2 regions of the Tritonibacter sp. AK171 genome follow, and region 2 is predicted to be linked to the other one. Evidence: riboswitches for the same ligand, from Rfam matches in the RefSeq annotation. Region 2 holds a riboswitch; the other holds the start of a gene.
The links. Region 2 has a riboswitch for cobalamin ahead of QNI81_RS14270 ((2Fe-2S) ferredoxin domain-containing protein). Riboswitches for the same ligand answer to the same signal wherever they lie in the genome.
Positions count from the first base shown of each region.

Region 1: another riboswitch for cobalamin. It lies ahead of QNI81_RS02790 (CbtB domain-containing protein); the one in region 2 lies ahead of QNI81_RS14270 ((2Fe-2S) ferredoxin domain-containing protein).

Region 1 covers NZ_CP126134.1:587,322-595,270, reverse strand. The annotation lists gene QNI81_RS02805 (cobyrinic acid a,c-diamide synthase CobB) at 1-236, shown strand, start outside; gene cobA (uroporphyrinogen-III C-methyltransferase) at 233-970, shown strand; gene QNI81_RS02795 (DUF1636 family protein) at 967-1,335, shown strand; cobalamin riboswitch at 1,397-1,607, shown strand; gene QNI81_RS02790 (CbtB domain-containing protein) at 1,647-1,817, shown strand; gene QNI81_RS02785 (CbtA family protein) at 1,822-2,520, shown strand; gene QNI81_RS02780 (hypothetical protein) at 2,630-3,121, shown strand; gene cobF (precorrin-6A synthase (deacetylating)) at 3,193-3,957, shown strand; gene QNI81_RS02770 (winged helix-turn-helix transcriptional regulator) at 4,217-4,561, opposite strand; gene QNI81_RS02765 (DMT family transporter) at 4,648-5,538, shown strand; gene kynU (kynureninase) at 5,587-6,777, opposite strand; gene QNI81_RS02755 (tryptophan 2,3-dioxygenase) at 6,779-7,618, opposite strand; gene QNI81_RS02750 (chemotaxis protein CheB) at 7,904-7,949, shown strand, end outside.
Region 2 covers NZ_CP126134.1:3,021,187-3,029,135, reverse strand. The annotation lists gene QNI81_RS14285 (ABC transporter ATP-binding protein) at 1-39, opposite strand, end outside; gene QNI81_RS14280 (FecCD family ABC transporter permease) at 29-1,036, opposite strand; gene QNI81_RS14275 (ABC transporter substrate-binding protein) at 1,037-1,969, opposite strand; gene QNI81_RS14270 ((2Fe-2S) ferredoxin domain-containing protein) at 1,956-2,675, opposite strand; cobalamin riboswitch at 2,764-2,978, opposite strand; gene QNI81_RS14265 (iron ABC transporter ATP-binding protein) at 3,019-3,771, opposite strand; gene QNI81_RS14260 (iron chelate uptake ABC transporter family permease subunit) at 3,768-4,712, opposite strand; gene QNI81_RS14255 (ABC transporter permease) at 4,702-5,652, opposite strand; gene QNI81_RS14250 (siderophore ABC transporter substrate-binding protein) at 5,659-6,555, opposite strand; gene QNI81_RS14245 (DUF2218 domain-containing protein) at 6,686-6,967, opposite strand; gene QNI81_RS14240 (SDR family oxidoreductase) at 7,051-7,949, shown strand, end outside.

The sequences.
Region 1 (7,949 bases), 690 kb from region 2:
AGCGCAAATTCCACCTCGGCTATCGCCGTGCGGAATTGCAGGCCCCGATGCCGGGCTTTGACAATGGTGCCTATTTGCGCGGGCATGAGTTCCATTACTCGACCATTCTGGATGAACCCGACGCACCGCTGGCGCGCGTCATGGACGCTGACGGCAATCCGGTCCCCGAAACCGGATCCATCAAGGGTCATGTCACCGGCACCTTTTTCCACCTGATCACCGGAGAGCACGCATGAGCGGGTTTGTCAGCTTTGTCTCCTCCGGGCCGGGTGATCCGGACCTGCTGACGGTAAAGGCCGTCAAACGTCTGGAAGCGGCGGATGCGGTGCTGTTTGACGACCTGTCCTCGGGTCCGATCCTGTCGCATGCGCGCGAGGATGCGGATCTGGTGGGCGTGGGCAAACGCGCGGGCCGCCCCTCGCCCAAACAGGACCACGTGAGCCAGCTTCTGGTGGATTATGCCCAATCCGGTGCCCATGTGGTGCGGTTGAAATCCGGGGATTCCGGCGTCTTTGGCCGCCTTGAGGAAGAGATGATCGCACTGCGCACCGCTGGCATCAAATATGAGATCATCCCCGGGGTTACCGCCGCCTCTGCCGCCGCCGCCGCTGCGGGAATTCCGCTGACCCGGCGGCTGACCGCGCGCCGGTTGCAGTTCATCACCGGCCATGACGTGACCGGCGGCCTGCCGGATCACATGAACCTTGCGGCCCTTGCCGACCCTGAGGCAACCACCGTGGTCTATATGGGCAAGCGCACCTTTGCGGCGCTGCTGTCCCTGCTGCTGGAGGCGGGCCTGCCGCAAGACACACCTGCACTGGTGGCGCTTGGGGTCTCGACGCCCGCGCAAGAGCTGCACCGGGTGACGGTGGCCACCCTGCCCGAGCTGTTGGAGGCGATCACATCGCCTGCGCCGGTACTGATCCTATATGGGCCACTGGCAGAAGAAGACGCCCCCGCCCCGGCATGACACAGCCCATGATCTCGCTCTGCCGTACCTGCCGCGACGCAGACCCTACGCTGACCGACCAACTGGCGGCGGCGCTGCGCGCGGCGGGGCTTAAGGCAGAGGTGCAGGGGGTCGATTGCATGTCAGGCTGTACCCGTCCGCAGACCCTCGCCGTGCGCCAGAGCGGCAAGACTGCTTATCTCTTTGGCGAGATCACCACGGCGGACCTGCCAGATATCATCACCTTTTTGCGGCTCTATGACGCCAGCGCCGACGGCACGCTGAGCGATGCGCGCCCACTGGGCGATCTGCGCTTTAAGGCGATCGCACGCATCCCTGCGACCTTGGGCCAGACCGCAACACCACCAGATCAATCGCAGGGCTAGATGACGGGAACGCGCGCCGCAAAGGCGGTTTCATGCTTGACCGATCAGACCCCGACACCGCAATATCACCGCTATACGGTGTCCCAGAGCGCACAGCGCCGGGACTGAAACGGGAATGAGGAACGGCGGACCCAATCGCGGCGCCCGAGCCTCAACCGCCCCCGCGACTGTGAGCGGAGAGCGACATTCAGCATCCACTGGCCCTGCGCCGGGAAGGAGAATGATCGCCGCGACCCGCAAGTCAGGAGACCGGCCGTATCAAACGAGGACAGTTAATGTGCCGTCGGGTGTGACGGTACGGAGGACGACTAATGACGACCAAGACGATCAAATCGACCGCCTCTGCCGGCAGCATCATCCCGGTGCTCTTTGCCGTGGTTCTGGGGCTGGGGATCATCACCGTGACGGGCCATGTCCAGGCCTCGACCCTGCATGATGCGGCGCATGACGTGCGCCACGCCACCGGCTTCCCCTGCCACTAAGCAGATGTTTGGACGCATTCTGACCAGCGCGCTGTTCGCTGGTGCTGCAGCGGGGCTGATTGCCGCCCTTCTGCAGCTTTTCTTCGTGCAACCTGTGCTGTTGCATGCTGAGCTATATGAATCCGGCGAGCTGGTGCATTTTGGCGGTGAGGCCGTTTCCGCCCACCCCGATTTGCCCGGCCTGTTTGATGAGCCGATGCGCAATCTGCTCAGCATTCTGTTCACCATGCTGACCTACACTGGCTATGCGCTGGTGATGGTGGCCTTGATGTCTCAGGCTGAGCGGCAGGGCCATGAGATCACCGCCCGGCATGGAATCATCTGGGGGCTTGCGGGCTTTGTCGCGTTTCACTTCGCTCCCGGTCTGACACTGGCGCCAGAAGTACCCGGCGTCGCTGCCGCAGATGTGGGCGCGCGGCAGGTCTGGTGGGTTGCCACAGTCGCCAGTGCAGGGGTTGCCATGTGGCTGATCGCCTTTGGCGGCAATCTGGTGGCCTATGTGATCGCCGCATTGTTGCTGATGGCCCCGCATGTGATTGGCGCGCCAGAGCCTGATAGCTTTACCGGTCCGGTACCCACTGAAATTGGGGCGCTTTTTGCGGCGCGTGCCTTTGGGATTGGCATGGCGGCATGGGTCTTGCTTGGAGCGTTCTGCGCCTATTTCTGGCAGTCAGAGACCGCACACGCAGAGACCACCGCATAAGCTGACGCCTTTTGCCCCCGCCGCTGCAACAGGTGTCGCGGCGGGGGTTTTAACACAGGGCGGCCCCTTCGCCGTTCTCACGAGAGCTCCTCTAACATATTGAGATCACATGTCCCGTTCGCTTGCGCTTTTTGCCATTGGCCTTGTTTTTGGGGGTGGTATCGGCTTTGTCACCGCTGCCGGAAATGGTGTGGCCTTTGAAGGTCACGACCATAGTAATCCCGCGCATCATGGCGGCACCACCGGGATGATGGCGCACGATCATTCTGCCATGGTGAACACCCCCGCGGGTGACGACGCCCCAAGGGTCGAAATCAGCGTCACGCCCGATGCAATGTCAGGTTGGAACCTGCAGGTGGAAACGCAAAATTTCCGTTTTGCCCCAGAACATGCCTCAGGCGCGGATCAACCCGGCGAGGGCCACGCCCATGTCTATGTAAACGATGAGAAAATCGCGCGGCTCTATGGCGCATGGATGCATATCCCTGCTCTTCCCAAAGGCGGCGCAGAGGTCAAAGTCTCGCTCAACTCCAACAGCCACGGCATGATCGCGGTCGATGGCGTCCCGGTCGAGGCGACACTCTGGGTCGGCAGTCAGTAACCCTGCCCTCTTGACCTCTCTCCCAGAGGCCCCCATTGCGGTCAGACCACTAGAACGAACGGAGAGCGCCCATGCTCCAGCTTTGCCTGATCGGTATCGGCACCGGCAACCCCAAGCATCTGACGCTGGAGGCGGTCGAGGCGATCCGCGCGCAGGATCTGATCTTGATCCCCCATAAGGGCGCTGGCAAAGACGATCTTGCAGGCCTGAGGCAAGCAATCTGTGCGGAAGTGCTGACCGGGGTAGCGCATCCGCCTAAGATTGTTGAGTTTGACCTGCCCGTGCGTGATCCAGCCACAGCAGACTATCGTCAGCGCGTGGACAACTGGCACGATGCTATCGCGCAGGTCTGGCAGGCTACGCTGGCGGCACATCTGCCCGAGGGCGGACAGGCAGGGTTTCTGGTCTGGGGCGATCCTTCGCTCTATGACAGCACCATGCGCATCGCCGAGCGCCTGAAGACGCGGATGGAGATGCAGATGCGAGTGATCCCCGGCATCACCTCAATTCAAGCGCTGACGGCGGCGCATGGCGTACCGCTCAATCACATCGGCGCACCGGTGCAGATCACCACCGGCCGCCGCCTGCGTGATACGGGCTGGCCTATGGGCTGCGACACGCTGGTGATTATGCTGGATGGCGAATGTTCCTTTCAGAGCATTGCGGCCCCCGAACACGTGATGATCCACTGGTCCGCCTATGCGGGTATGGCCAATGAGATCAATATCGCGGGGCGGTTGTCTGAGGTGCAGGAAGAGATCCTCGCCACCCGCGCCCGTGCCCGCGCGGAACATGGCTGGATCATGGATATCTACCTACTGGAACGGTTAGGCTGACCACTGGCTGCCCTTATCACCGGCGATGCATGACATCGGCTCGGGTGGGCTCCCGCCCGTCGCGCCCGCATTAAAAATGCGTCCCGCTCCCGTTGGGCGTCGCGCCGGACCTGACGGTCCGGCGCTGCAGCCTGTCCAAAGGACAGGCTGCCCGGCCCAACCCCAAGGGGAGACTTGCGTCAGCAAGGGTCCGCGCGGGGGCGGGAGTGCCACCCTGCCTGCAGCATGCCCTCAGCACTCACATCTCTATGGCCCGCAGTCACCTCTCTTGCTCTGACAACGCCTTTGCCCAAGCCTCAGACCATGCGCCAAATGGGTGCAGCAGCTGATATAAGTCCTTTCCCATAGCCGTCAGGCCATAGCCTGCATCATCGCGCGTGACCAAACCGCTCTGAGACAACTCTTTGATTCTCTTATTCAACACCGTTGGCGAAACCTGTTCGCAGCGATCCTGAAGCTGACGAAATGTCATTGGTCCGGACGACAATTGCCAAATAATCCCCAGCGCCCAGCTGCGTCCCATCAGGTCAAAAAGAGCCATGATCGGCTTGCCGGTTTTTGACCCCCGAACGGGGCTGCCGGGTTTGGGTACCCCTGCTGACATGACACGTCCCTTCCTTCGAATCATTGCTACTATTTGTGTAGCGAGCTATTGCTACTAGAATAGTAGCGCCCAATTGGAGCCCTGTCATGATCCTCCTTCCCATTCTCGCAGCCTTGGGCGCATCGGCTGGCTGGGCGACCGGCGTCGTGTTGGCGCATGGTCCAGCCCGCCAATTGGGCGCGTTTGAGTTCACCCGCATTCAGCTGATCGCCTGCTCCGCCATTCTCGCTGCTCTGTGCAGCGGACTGGGGTATTGGAGCACTGTAGCATGGGCGTATTGGCCCGCCTTTGGCATGAGCATCTGTATCGGCATCGTCCTAGGCAATCTGGCAATGATCGAATGTCTGCGCAGAGGGGGACCAAGACGCACCGAGCTGTTGCTGTCCCTCAAAGCGCCCCTTGTTGCGGGGATGGCCCTTATCTGGCTCGGTGAAACCCCGAGCGCTGCAGATCTGCTCGGAGCGGGAGTCACACTCTGCGGTGTGGGACTTGCGGTGGGGTTCGGCGGCAAGGAGAGGGCCGCCACAGAGGCAAAAGACGGAACCCTCTGGACGGTCGTATTGCTGGGTCTCGCAGCGACAGCCTGTCAGGGGTTCGGCTTTCTGGTAATGAAACCGGCGATGCTTGCGGGGACAGAACCGCTTGCGGCCTCTGCAATCCGGCTGCTGGGGGCCGCGTTCGTGATCTCGATTGTTGCACTCTGGCCGAGACGCAGGCACGCGGCACATCCAGACATGACGCCGGCCCTGCTAGGGCGCACGATCTTGCCGGGCTTTATCGGGTATGGCGTGTCATCAACCCTGCTGCTTTATGCGTTCGCCAATTTCGACGCAGGCGTTGCGGCGGTGCTGGGATCACTATCGCCCGTGCTGGTACTGCCTATTCTCTGGCTCAAGGACGGAACAAGACCACACCCGACCGCCATCATCGGTGCAGCGCTTGCGGTCGCGGGGACCGCCATAATCGTTCTGTGCTGAGGTGCCCGGCCGCCCCTCGTCGAGGTCGCAGCCGGACGCGCGCCGGATTTAAGTCACCCGCGAGCGCACTTGGTATTTGGGATCTTTCCAGCTCTCGCTCTTCATCACGTCCTCAAGGATCTCTGCGGCGCGCACGACATCCGCCTGATCCAGATAGAGCGGCGTGAAACCAAAACGCATGATGTTGGGCGCGCGGAAATCACCGATCACACCACGATCAATCAGCGCCTGCACAACCGCGTAGCCGTCCGCAAAAGCAAAGGACACTTGCGAGCCGCGCACATCTGCTTCGCGCGGGGAGGCAAGGGTCAGATCCGGGCAACGGGCCTCGACTTCTGCGATAAATGTCTCGCAAAGCGCCACAGACGCGCCGCGTATTTCCTCCATGGAGACCCCCTCCCAGACATCCAATGCGGTGTCGAGAATCGACAGTTGCACAATGGGAGGCGTGCCAACGCGCAGGCGCTCGGTTGTCATGGCGGGACGGTAGTCGGGTTCCATCGCAAAGGGTGCGTCATGACCAAGCCAGCCCGAGAGCGCAGGCTCCACCTCCAGAACGATGTCGGGGCGGGCATAGATAAAGGCAGGCGCGCCGGGACCGCCGTTGAAATACTTGTAGGTACAGCCCACCGCGAATTCTGCATTACAGGCCGTCAGATCTACCGGCAAAGCGCCCGCGCTATGGGCCAGATCCCAGATCATCACCGCACCGTTTTGATGCGCGCGTGCCGTGATATCCACCATGTCGTGGCGGCGACCGGAACGATAGTCCACCTCCGTCAGCATCACCACAGCCACGTCGTCGGTGATCGCATCGGCGACCTCTTCGGGGGCGACGGTGCGCAGCTCATAATCCTTGCCGATGGTCGAAATCAGCCCCTGCGCCATGTAGAGGTCGGTCGGAAAGTTGCCAGTGTCCGACAGGATCACCCGGCGTTCCGGGCGCATTTTCAGCGCCGCCGCCAGAGCCTGATAGACTTTGATCGAGAGCGTATCGCCTGTGGCCACGCTGCCCGGTGCAGCCCCGATAAAGCCTGCAATCCGGTCGCCCACTTTTTGCGGCAGGGCCATCCAGTCAGCTGTGTTCCACGCCTTAATGAGCTGGGTGCCCCATTCCTGCGTGAGGGTTTTGACAGCCCGCTCCGCTGCGCCCTTGGGCAGGGGGCCGAGTGAGTTTCCGTCGAGGTAGATCATGCCCTCTGGGATGTCGAAGAGGTGTTTTTTGGGCAGGTTGGTCATGTCAGAGATCGCCTCTCAGGGTCCAGAGTTCGGGGAAGAGCTCAACGCTCAGCATGCGACGCAGATATTGCACGCCAGACGTGCCACCGGTGCCGCGCTTAAAACCGATGACGCGCTCAACCGTGGTCACATGGTTGAAACGCCAGCGGCGGAAATAGTCCTCAAGGTCAACCAGCTTTTCGGCCAGTTCGTAGAGCGTCCAATAGGTGTCGATGTCATTATACACTTTGAGCCAGCGCGCCTGAATATCGTCATCAAGGGCATGCGGCGCATCCGGCACCGGCGCGGGCAGATGATCGGTGTGGCCATCCACGGTCTGGAACAGGTAGCGATTTACCTCATCATAGAAACTGGGGCGGGCCAGTTCTGTGCTCAACATCGCGTGGACCTCTGGCACATGTTCATGCGGGCGCAGCATGTTTGGGTTGCGATTGCCCAGCACATATTCAATCAGCCGGTATTGATGGGACTGGAAGCCCGAGGATGGCCCCAAAGCCTCGCGAAAGCGGGTGTAATCCGCCGGGGTCATGGTGCGTAGAACGTCCCAGGCGCTGTTCAATTGTTCAAAGATCCGGCTCACACGGGCGAGCATCTTGAACATCTCGGCGGTCTGGCCCTGTTGCAGGGCGGTGCGGGCGGCCTGCAATTCATGCAGCGCAAGCTTCATCCACAATTCGCTGGTCTGATGCTGGATGATAAAGAGCATCTCGTCATGGGCATCGCTCTTGCAATGCTGCTGATCCAGAAGCGCATCCAGATGCAGGTAATCGCCATAAGACATCGCATCGGCAAAGCCCATCTTTGCCCCCTCTTGTCCGGGATTATAGGCTGAATCGCTCATGATGGACCTCTCGTGCAATATGCGGGCGGCCCTCTCGGAGGGCTGCATGGGCCAGACGGTATTGCGCCATCGCCAGTGACGCAAGGAAAAAGCTTTAAGCTTAAAAGATGCGACGTCATCGCCTGCATACGACCGCAGGCGATGACGCCTCAACTCTGGAATATCGTTAAATAATCTGAAACAACCCTGAGAAGACCCCAAAGCGGATAGCAATTCCCATGACAGCGTCATACTGTCAGCCCGTGGCATCGTTACTTCGCAATGCCAAGTTCAGGAGAGAGGCGTATGGCCAAGGCAGAGCTGCCAGTGATCATTGGAATAGCGGCATCCG
Region 2 (7,949 bases):
CGAGAGATCACAAATTTCGAGTATTGGCTCATCGGACACGCGCCATCCCCCTCAGGATATATATGAACGGCGGGGCAGCCAGCAATGCGAGCAGAACCCCGAGCGGTAATTCCTCAGGCGCGAGGAGCACCCGACAAGCCAAATCCACGAGGATCAAGGTGATCGCTCCGAGGATCACAGCCTGCGGGATCAGCACCCGGTGGCGCGCGCCAACCAGCAGCCGCGCCATATGCGGCAAGATCAGACCAACAAACCCCACAATCCCCGCAATCGCAACTGCGATACCCGTCAGTGCAATGGTGACAAAGAACACCAATACCCGGATGCGCCCCACGTTCACCCCAAGAGATTGCGCACGCTCGTCCCCCAATAGGGTCGCATCCAGCTTGGATGCCGTTCGCAAGGCGAGAAACAGGGAGATCACCAGTATCACCAGCAACAGCGGCAGTTCATGCCAATCGGTGCCAGCGGCGGTTCCCATCAACCACCCCATGGCGTTGCGGGTGGCATGCGGATCGCCGACATAAAGGAAAAACGCAGTGAGCGCCTGAAACATCAGAGACACCGCAACGCCCGCAAGAATGACCACCAAAGGATCGAGGGATCGCCCACGGCGTGTCGATAGCGATATGGTGAGCAAAAACGCCGCAGCCGCACCAAGGAACGCGATCAACGGCACGCCCAGCGTCTGCGTAACGCTTGCGGGAAACCAAATAATCGCTCCAACCGCAGCAGCGGACGCGCCAGATGACACCCCCATGAGATAAGGGTCAGCCATCGGGTTGCGCAGCGCGGTTTGCATCAACAAACCCGCAAGGGTCAGCCCCGCACCGATCATGCCCACCGCAAGCACCCGAGGGATGCGCCACTGCCAAACAATCATCGACAAACCGCGCGGCGCGTCTTCACTGCGCAAAAGGATCGCCAGCCGTTCGCTCCAAGTGATCTCAGCCGTGCCCCAAAGGACACCGGCCGCCGTCGCGAGCAGTAGCACCGCAACAGAAAGTGGCAGCAAGAGCGGCGATCCTCGGCTCACTTATTTCAGCCCTGCAAGCTGATCGTTCAGGTTTTCAACACCATCGGCAAATCGCATCCCCAAGAGCGTTTCGGAAAACGGCACGGTAACAAAACGGCCCTCTTTGACAGCGCGCAACTCTCTCAACACCGGGTCCGCCTCCATGTAGGCACGCTTGTCGGCAGCCGTGGACCAGTCGGCCTCAATCAGCAGGATGACATCCGGATCAGCGGCCACAACGCGTTCCCACGACAGATCGACCCAAGTGCCCGGAACATCGCTGCTGATGCTATTGAGACCCGTGAGCTGAGACAGAAGCGCAGGCCCGCCGCAACAACCAATAGAAAACGGCGTATCGGTACCGCTGTCGTAGATAAACGCGGATTGGCCTTCGCCCGCAGGCGTGGCCGTCACTGCGTCCAGACGGGCTTTGAGCGTGCCCACTAGGTCTTCTGCACGATCTTCGACTGCAAAGAGTTTCCCAACCGTTTCAATGTCGTGGAAGATCGGCTCAACAGTCAAAGGCACGTCCTTGGGGTGCTTTTCCTTACATGAAGCATCCACCAGATAGGTGCCAACGCCAAGGTCATGCCATTTGGTCGCCTCGCCGAGATTGTCCTCAGAGAAAGCAGAACCAAATCCGGCAAAGAGGAAATCAGGCTCCTTTGCCAACACCACCTCAGCAGCTGGGTATTTTTCAGCCAGCACGGGCACGGTGTCATAGGCGGCCTTCCATTGTTCCGGGATGGCATCATCCATATAGGCGGTGCCAACCATCGCGTCCTGCAACCCCAACGCCAGCATGACTTCTGTCGCCTGCTGATTGAGGGTGATGGCGCGGCTCGGTGGGTTCTCAAAAGTATGTGAGACGCCACAGCTTTCAATGGTGACCGGATCGGCATGCGCCGCCGAGGCCAGCAACCCGAGCGGCAGCAGCAAATTACGCAGGTTCATGGGACACTCCCGTTTGATGAAAAATAAGATGTTCAAGTCGGCCACCCTTTGCGAGGACGGTCGCGACAAAGCTCTGGATGTCTGAGAGATCGGCCACGCGATACCAATCGCCGCGCGGGTAATGCACGATCACCGGTCCGGCGTTACATGGAAACACGCAACCGGTGGTGGTCACCAAGCAGCTGTCACTGAGCCCGGCGCGCCGAATTTCCACCTTGAGTGTGTCAGCAAGGTTGGGCGCGTCTTTCACATGGCAACGCGGACCTGTGCAAACCAACAGGTGGTGCCGATGCGCAGGCGGCAAATCCCAACCCTTCCCCATCTCACCCGCAGGTTTTTCACCAATCCGGCGCAGGGGTACCTCAGCCCGCGCAATAGCGCGCACGGTGGCCGCGTCGTGTTCCGGGCTGCTGGCAAAAAACAACTCCGGTGTTGAGCCCGATTGCTGGGCAAGCCATGCACCTGCTGCACTGGGCAGCCATTTCTCCAGCGATTGTGAAAACGGCATTCCGACCGGGCGCAGATCAATACGGCTGGCCCCCCGCGCGAGGAGTTCATCAAGCGCAGCCCAAAGACCTTGCCCCTCTGCCTCCAGTCGAATGGCCATGACGGGAACAGGAGCGGCGGCCTCAAGCCCTTGGGCCAGTGCTGCGAAACGCTTTGCGCTCACGTAAGTCGCTGAAATCAGGTAGAGATAAACGTGCATCCCAGCCCTCCAACGGGAGGTAGGCAACTGCAGTCCATCAGATACATCACATCTGGCATCGCGTCCTCCGCAGGCCCACCGCCCGCTTGGTTTATACATCGCGATGGCAGGTCTCCTGACTTGCGGGTCGTTGCGCGTCCGTCCCTTCCCGACCCATTTGGATCAGTGGTGTGTGACGGGGCACTTGCCGCTTACAGTTGCGGGGGCAGTTTCGGATTCGGCGCCCTTTGGCTCCTCCTCACCGAATTCCCTTTTCATCCCACTTGCCTTAGGCGTCGGGGAACCATCGCTACTCTCTTGCGTCAGTGAGACGGCCTGTGTCAAGCGACAGGGAGGAGCCGGATCAGACCATCACGACCGGCCGACCCTCAACCGTGCGCAATGGCGCGTCGGTTTCAAAGACGCTCTGGATCAGCGTCTCGGTAATCACATCCTGTGGTGCACCATCTGCACAAAGGCGCCCCTCCTTCATCACCAGAACACGGTCGGCGTAGGCGGTGGCAAAATTGATGTCATGCAGCACGATGATAACCGTGCGGTCCTTATTGTCTGCCAGATCTCTGAGGCGGGCCATCAGCGCGCGCGAGGCCGCCAGATCGAGATTGTTCAACGGCTCATCCAGCAGCAAATAATCCGTATCCTGCACATAGGTCATCGCCACAAACGCGCGCTGTCGTTGCCCACCGGACAACGTATCAAGCGACCGTTCTGCCAGCGGCAACAGATCAAAGAGGCGCATGCCATCCTCAACCATCGCGCGGTCATCAGGCGTTGGGCGTCCCCTGTGATAGGGATACCGGCCAAAGCCCACCAAATCGCGCACTGTCAAACGGCTTGCGGCGTGAACCGTTTGCGGCAGAATCGCGAGGCGCCGTGCCAAATCCTTGTCATCGCTTTCGCCCACGACAAGCTCATCCACCGTGATACGCCCCTGTTGCCGCGGTATTAGCCGCGCCATGAGCGACAGCAGCGTGGATTTACCCGCACCATTGGGACCAACAAGCGCGACAACGCCGCCTTTGGGGACAGAGACAGAAATATCCCTGAGGATCGGAGCACCATGGATATCATGGGACAGGTTCTGGACCTCGATCATCGTTTCAGTCCTTTCATCAACAACAGCAGGAACACCACCCCACCAAGGAATTCGACCACGACACTGAGCGGGGTGGTAAAGGCAAAGACACGCTCGAGCGCCCATTGGCCGCCAACAAGGATCACGCCGGAAATCAGCGCGCTACCCGGCAGCAGGATCGCATGGCGATAGGTTGGCAGAACCAGATAGGTCAGCGCAGAAACCAAGAGACCAAAGAAGGCCACTGGCCCCACCAATGCGGTCGAGACCGCAACCAGAACTGAAATCAGCAAGAGCGCCCAGCGCTGCCCGCGAAGTGGTGGTTCCCCCAGCGAGGTTGATGCCACCGGTCCGAGTGCCAGCACATCCAACCGGTGCCGCATACGCCACGCCAATCCCAGTGCACCACAGCAGAGAAGAGCGGAGACGCCCAGCAGATCCGTTTCGGCCCGCGAGAACCGCGCAAAAGAGGCCGCTTGTACTACAGCGTATTCACTTGGGTCGATCACACGCTGCAAGAGGCCAGTGATAGAACGCAGCATGACCGCCAAGACCACCCCGGTCAGAAGCATGCGCATCAGGTCGCCCTGCCCTTTGCGCAACAACAGGCCAAAGAGCATCACCGCCGCCGCACACATCAACGTCGCATTGGTCAGCATCAATAGCCCCGGATCGAGCTGTTGATAGGCAGGTGCTCCCAGTGCGACCACTGCGGCTGTCAGGATCAAAACGTAAAGCGCATCAAACCCCATGATCGCAGGTGTCAGGATGCGATTGCCGGAAATGGTCTGAAACATCACCGCCGCCACCGCCTGCGCTGCGCCAATCAACAATAATGCCGCGAGTTTTTTGCCGCGAAACATCAGCGCAAACTCAAGGCTCCCCTTCACGCCAGTGAACAGATAGGCGAGTGCGCAGGCCACGAGGGCGAGCGTGAGTAACAACAGGCGATTACGATACATGCTGCCCTCTGCCGTAAAGCATCCACAGGAAGACAGCCGCGCCGATGATGCCGATGACGGTCGCCACGGGCACCTCGAACGGATGCACCACAAGGCGCGCAAAAATATCCGAAGCCAAGACCAAACCTGCACCCGCCATTGCCGTCAGCGGCAGGCTGCGGCGCAGATTGTCACCGACGAGGCGGCTGACAAGATTTGGCACCACCAGCCCGATAAAGGGGATCGCGCCCACTGTCACAACGGTGAGGCCCGTCACCACAGAAATCACCACCAGACCGCTCAGGACGACCTGACGGTAGTTGAGGCCGAGGTTGAGGCTCACCGTTTCCCCGAGGCCAAGAATGGAAAACTGATCCGCCACCAGATAACTCAGCACGGCCGCAAGACCTGCAATCCACAGCAATTCGTATCGCCCACGCATCGTGCCGGAGAACTCACCGGTCAGCCAGATGTCGATGTATTGCAGCATATCAAGTTGAAAACCGATGTAGACGGCGGCCGAGCCAATCACACCGCCGTAGACGATACCCACGAGCGGCACCAACAGCGGCTCCTCTGGCGGCAGGCGGCGGGTGATCGCAAAAAAACCGATGCTCCCGATCAGGGCAGCAAAGGCCGCGAGCGCCATCTTGAGCCCAACGGAAGCCGCCGGCAGACAGACGGAAACGACCAACAGTCCGAGCATCGCGCTTTGACCGGTACCGGCGGTCATCGGCTCCACAAATCTGTTGCGCGCGATGAGTTGCATGATCTGACCGGCAATCGCCAGTGACGCACCGGTCAGGACCACAGCAAATGCGCGCGGCAGGCGACTGTCCCAGATTAAGGCCCTCGCCTCCGGCGTCGTAACGTCCATCGGCGAAAGAGGGGTCGCTCCAACAAAGAGCGACCCAACGAACAAGAGGCTGAGGGCCAGAACACCCAAGGCAGTGCGCGACATCAAAGATCAGTTTCCGTTGAAACCGGCCTCAATATCCGAAAGCGTGCGCATCATCGACTGAATGCCACCGCCGGAGATGTAGATATCTGATGCGTTGAGATAGACGACCTGATCGTTCTTCCACGCTTTGGTTTCGTGCATCAACGTGTTGTCGAGCGTGGTTTTCGCATCCTCGCCCGGCTGACCAATCGCAGCGAGACGGTCGATCACAATTAACCAGTCCGGGTTCACGGTCTGGATAAATTCAAAAGATATGCTTTCACCATGTGTGGAATCGCTGATCTCCGCCGCTGCTTCTGGCAGGTCGAGTGTGGAATGCACCCAGCCAAACCGGCCCGCCTTGCCATAAGCCGAAATTTTCGGACCGTTGGTCAGGATGATCAAAGCCGTCCCCTTATCTGCCACCGCGGCACGGGCGCTCTTTAGCTGCGCATCAAAATCCGCGCGCAATTCGGCCGCCTTATCTTCGCGACCAAAGATCTTGCCGTAGGTGTCCAAGCGCGCCAGCCCCTGTCCAACGACATCTTCCCAGATCGTCATATCAATGGCTGGAGCCAGCTCGCCCATCGTATCAACCTGATCGGAACTGCGTCCGCCCACGATGATCAGATCGGGCTGCAGCGCATGTACGGCCTCAATATCAGGCTCAAACAGGGTGCCCAGATCTTCGGCTTTGTCCGCAACGCTTTGGAGGTAGTCCACATAAAGGTTCTGCGGCGCGCCGCTTACATCGACGCCCAGCGCAGATAGCGTGTCTACAGCGGCGATATCAAAAACGGCGATTTTTTCAGGATTGGCGGGTACGTCTACAGCACCGCGGTAGGTGTCGACGGAAACAGTCTCCGCAGCAAAAGCAGGCACTGCAAGAAACAGTGCGGAGGCACAGGCGAGTGATCGAAACATAGAAAAGACTCCGGGTCTTTTGATGGTTTTGAGGGATCGGTCTCGCTGGCTGTTGCTTGTGCAATTGCTGGCATTGATTAACTGCCATAGCTCACACAGAAGAGCCATGGTCAATTCGAAAAGTTAGATTTCAGGACCAGTCAAGGCGCTCTAGTTTATCGCGGAAGGCAAAACGGATCAGATGGCTTTCGATGATCTCTTTGGATTGCTCTAGTCCCGCCTGATCTTCTGCCACCACAGTCATAACCAAGACATCGTCGCTGGCAGCAAAGGTTGCAGTGCCACAGGGAAACGCGACCTTGCCGGAATGAGCGTCACATGACGCCTCGACCTTATGCGCGAAATGTTTGCACAATTGCTGCAGATACTGGCTGGCTTTGGCGGTCTCGAACTGGCTTTCGGACGTCAACATTTATGTTCTCCTCTTTGCTACGCGTCTGAGTTGCGCCCTTGTCAGGCGCAATGGTTCGAACGTAGTAGAGCGGATCATCAACAATGACTACCGGCAGTTGCTTGCATCTGCCTGCGCCCGCCCGCATGGTCTGCCTCATGACTCAGGACACCACTCGCAAAACGCTTCTCTGCTTTGGATATGGCTATACCGCCCGCGCGTTGGCAAAAATTCTGCCGCGCAATGAGTGGCATATAATCGGTACAACCCGTGACACTCCTGATCATAGCGATGACGCGCATGTGGAGTTGATCACATGGCCGGGAGATGTCTTCCCGCTGCAAAACGTCACTCATATCCTCTTGTCAATTAGCCCGTCCGAGGCCGGCGATCCGGTACTGAACGCGCTGGGTACACAAATTGCCGCGCTGCCTTCGCTGGAGTGGGTGGGGTATCTGTCAACCACCGCTGTCTACGGTGACCACGATGGGGGGTGGGTGGATGAAGCCACTCCCGCCACGCCATCAAGTCAGCGCGGAGATTGGCGCGTGCAGGCGGAAAATGATTGGTCGGCGGTGCCAAAGCTACCACTTCATATTTTCCGCCTCGCGGGGATCTATGGGCCTGGTCGTGGTCCATTTGCGAAACTCATGGCAGGCAAGGCCCGTCGCATCGTCAAACCCGGTCAGGTATTTTCGCGCGCCCATGTGGATGATATCGCACAGGTTCTAAAGGCATCCATCGCTCACCCTGATCCGGGGGCGATCTACAATGTCTGTGATGATGAACCAGCCCCCCCACAAGACGTTTTGGGATATGCCGCCGAATTGTTGGGGCTGCCAATCCCCTCAGAAGTGCCTTTTGACGAAGCGGGCATGAGCCCTATGGCCCGCAGTTTTTATGGCGAAAACAAACGCGTGCGAAATGACAGGATCAAAGAAGACCTAGGCGTCGATCTGCTATATCCAGACTATCGCAGCGGTCTTCAGGCGGTTCTGGCTGC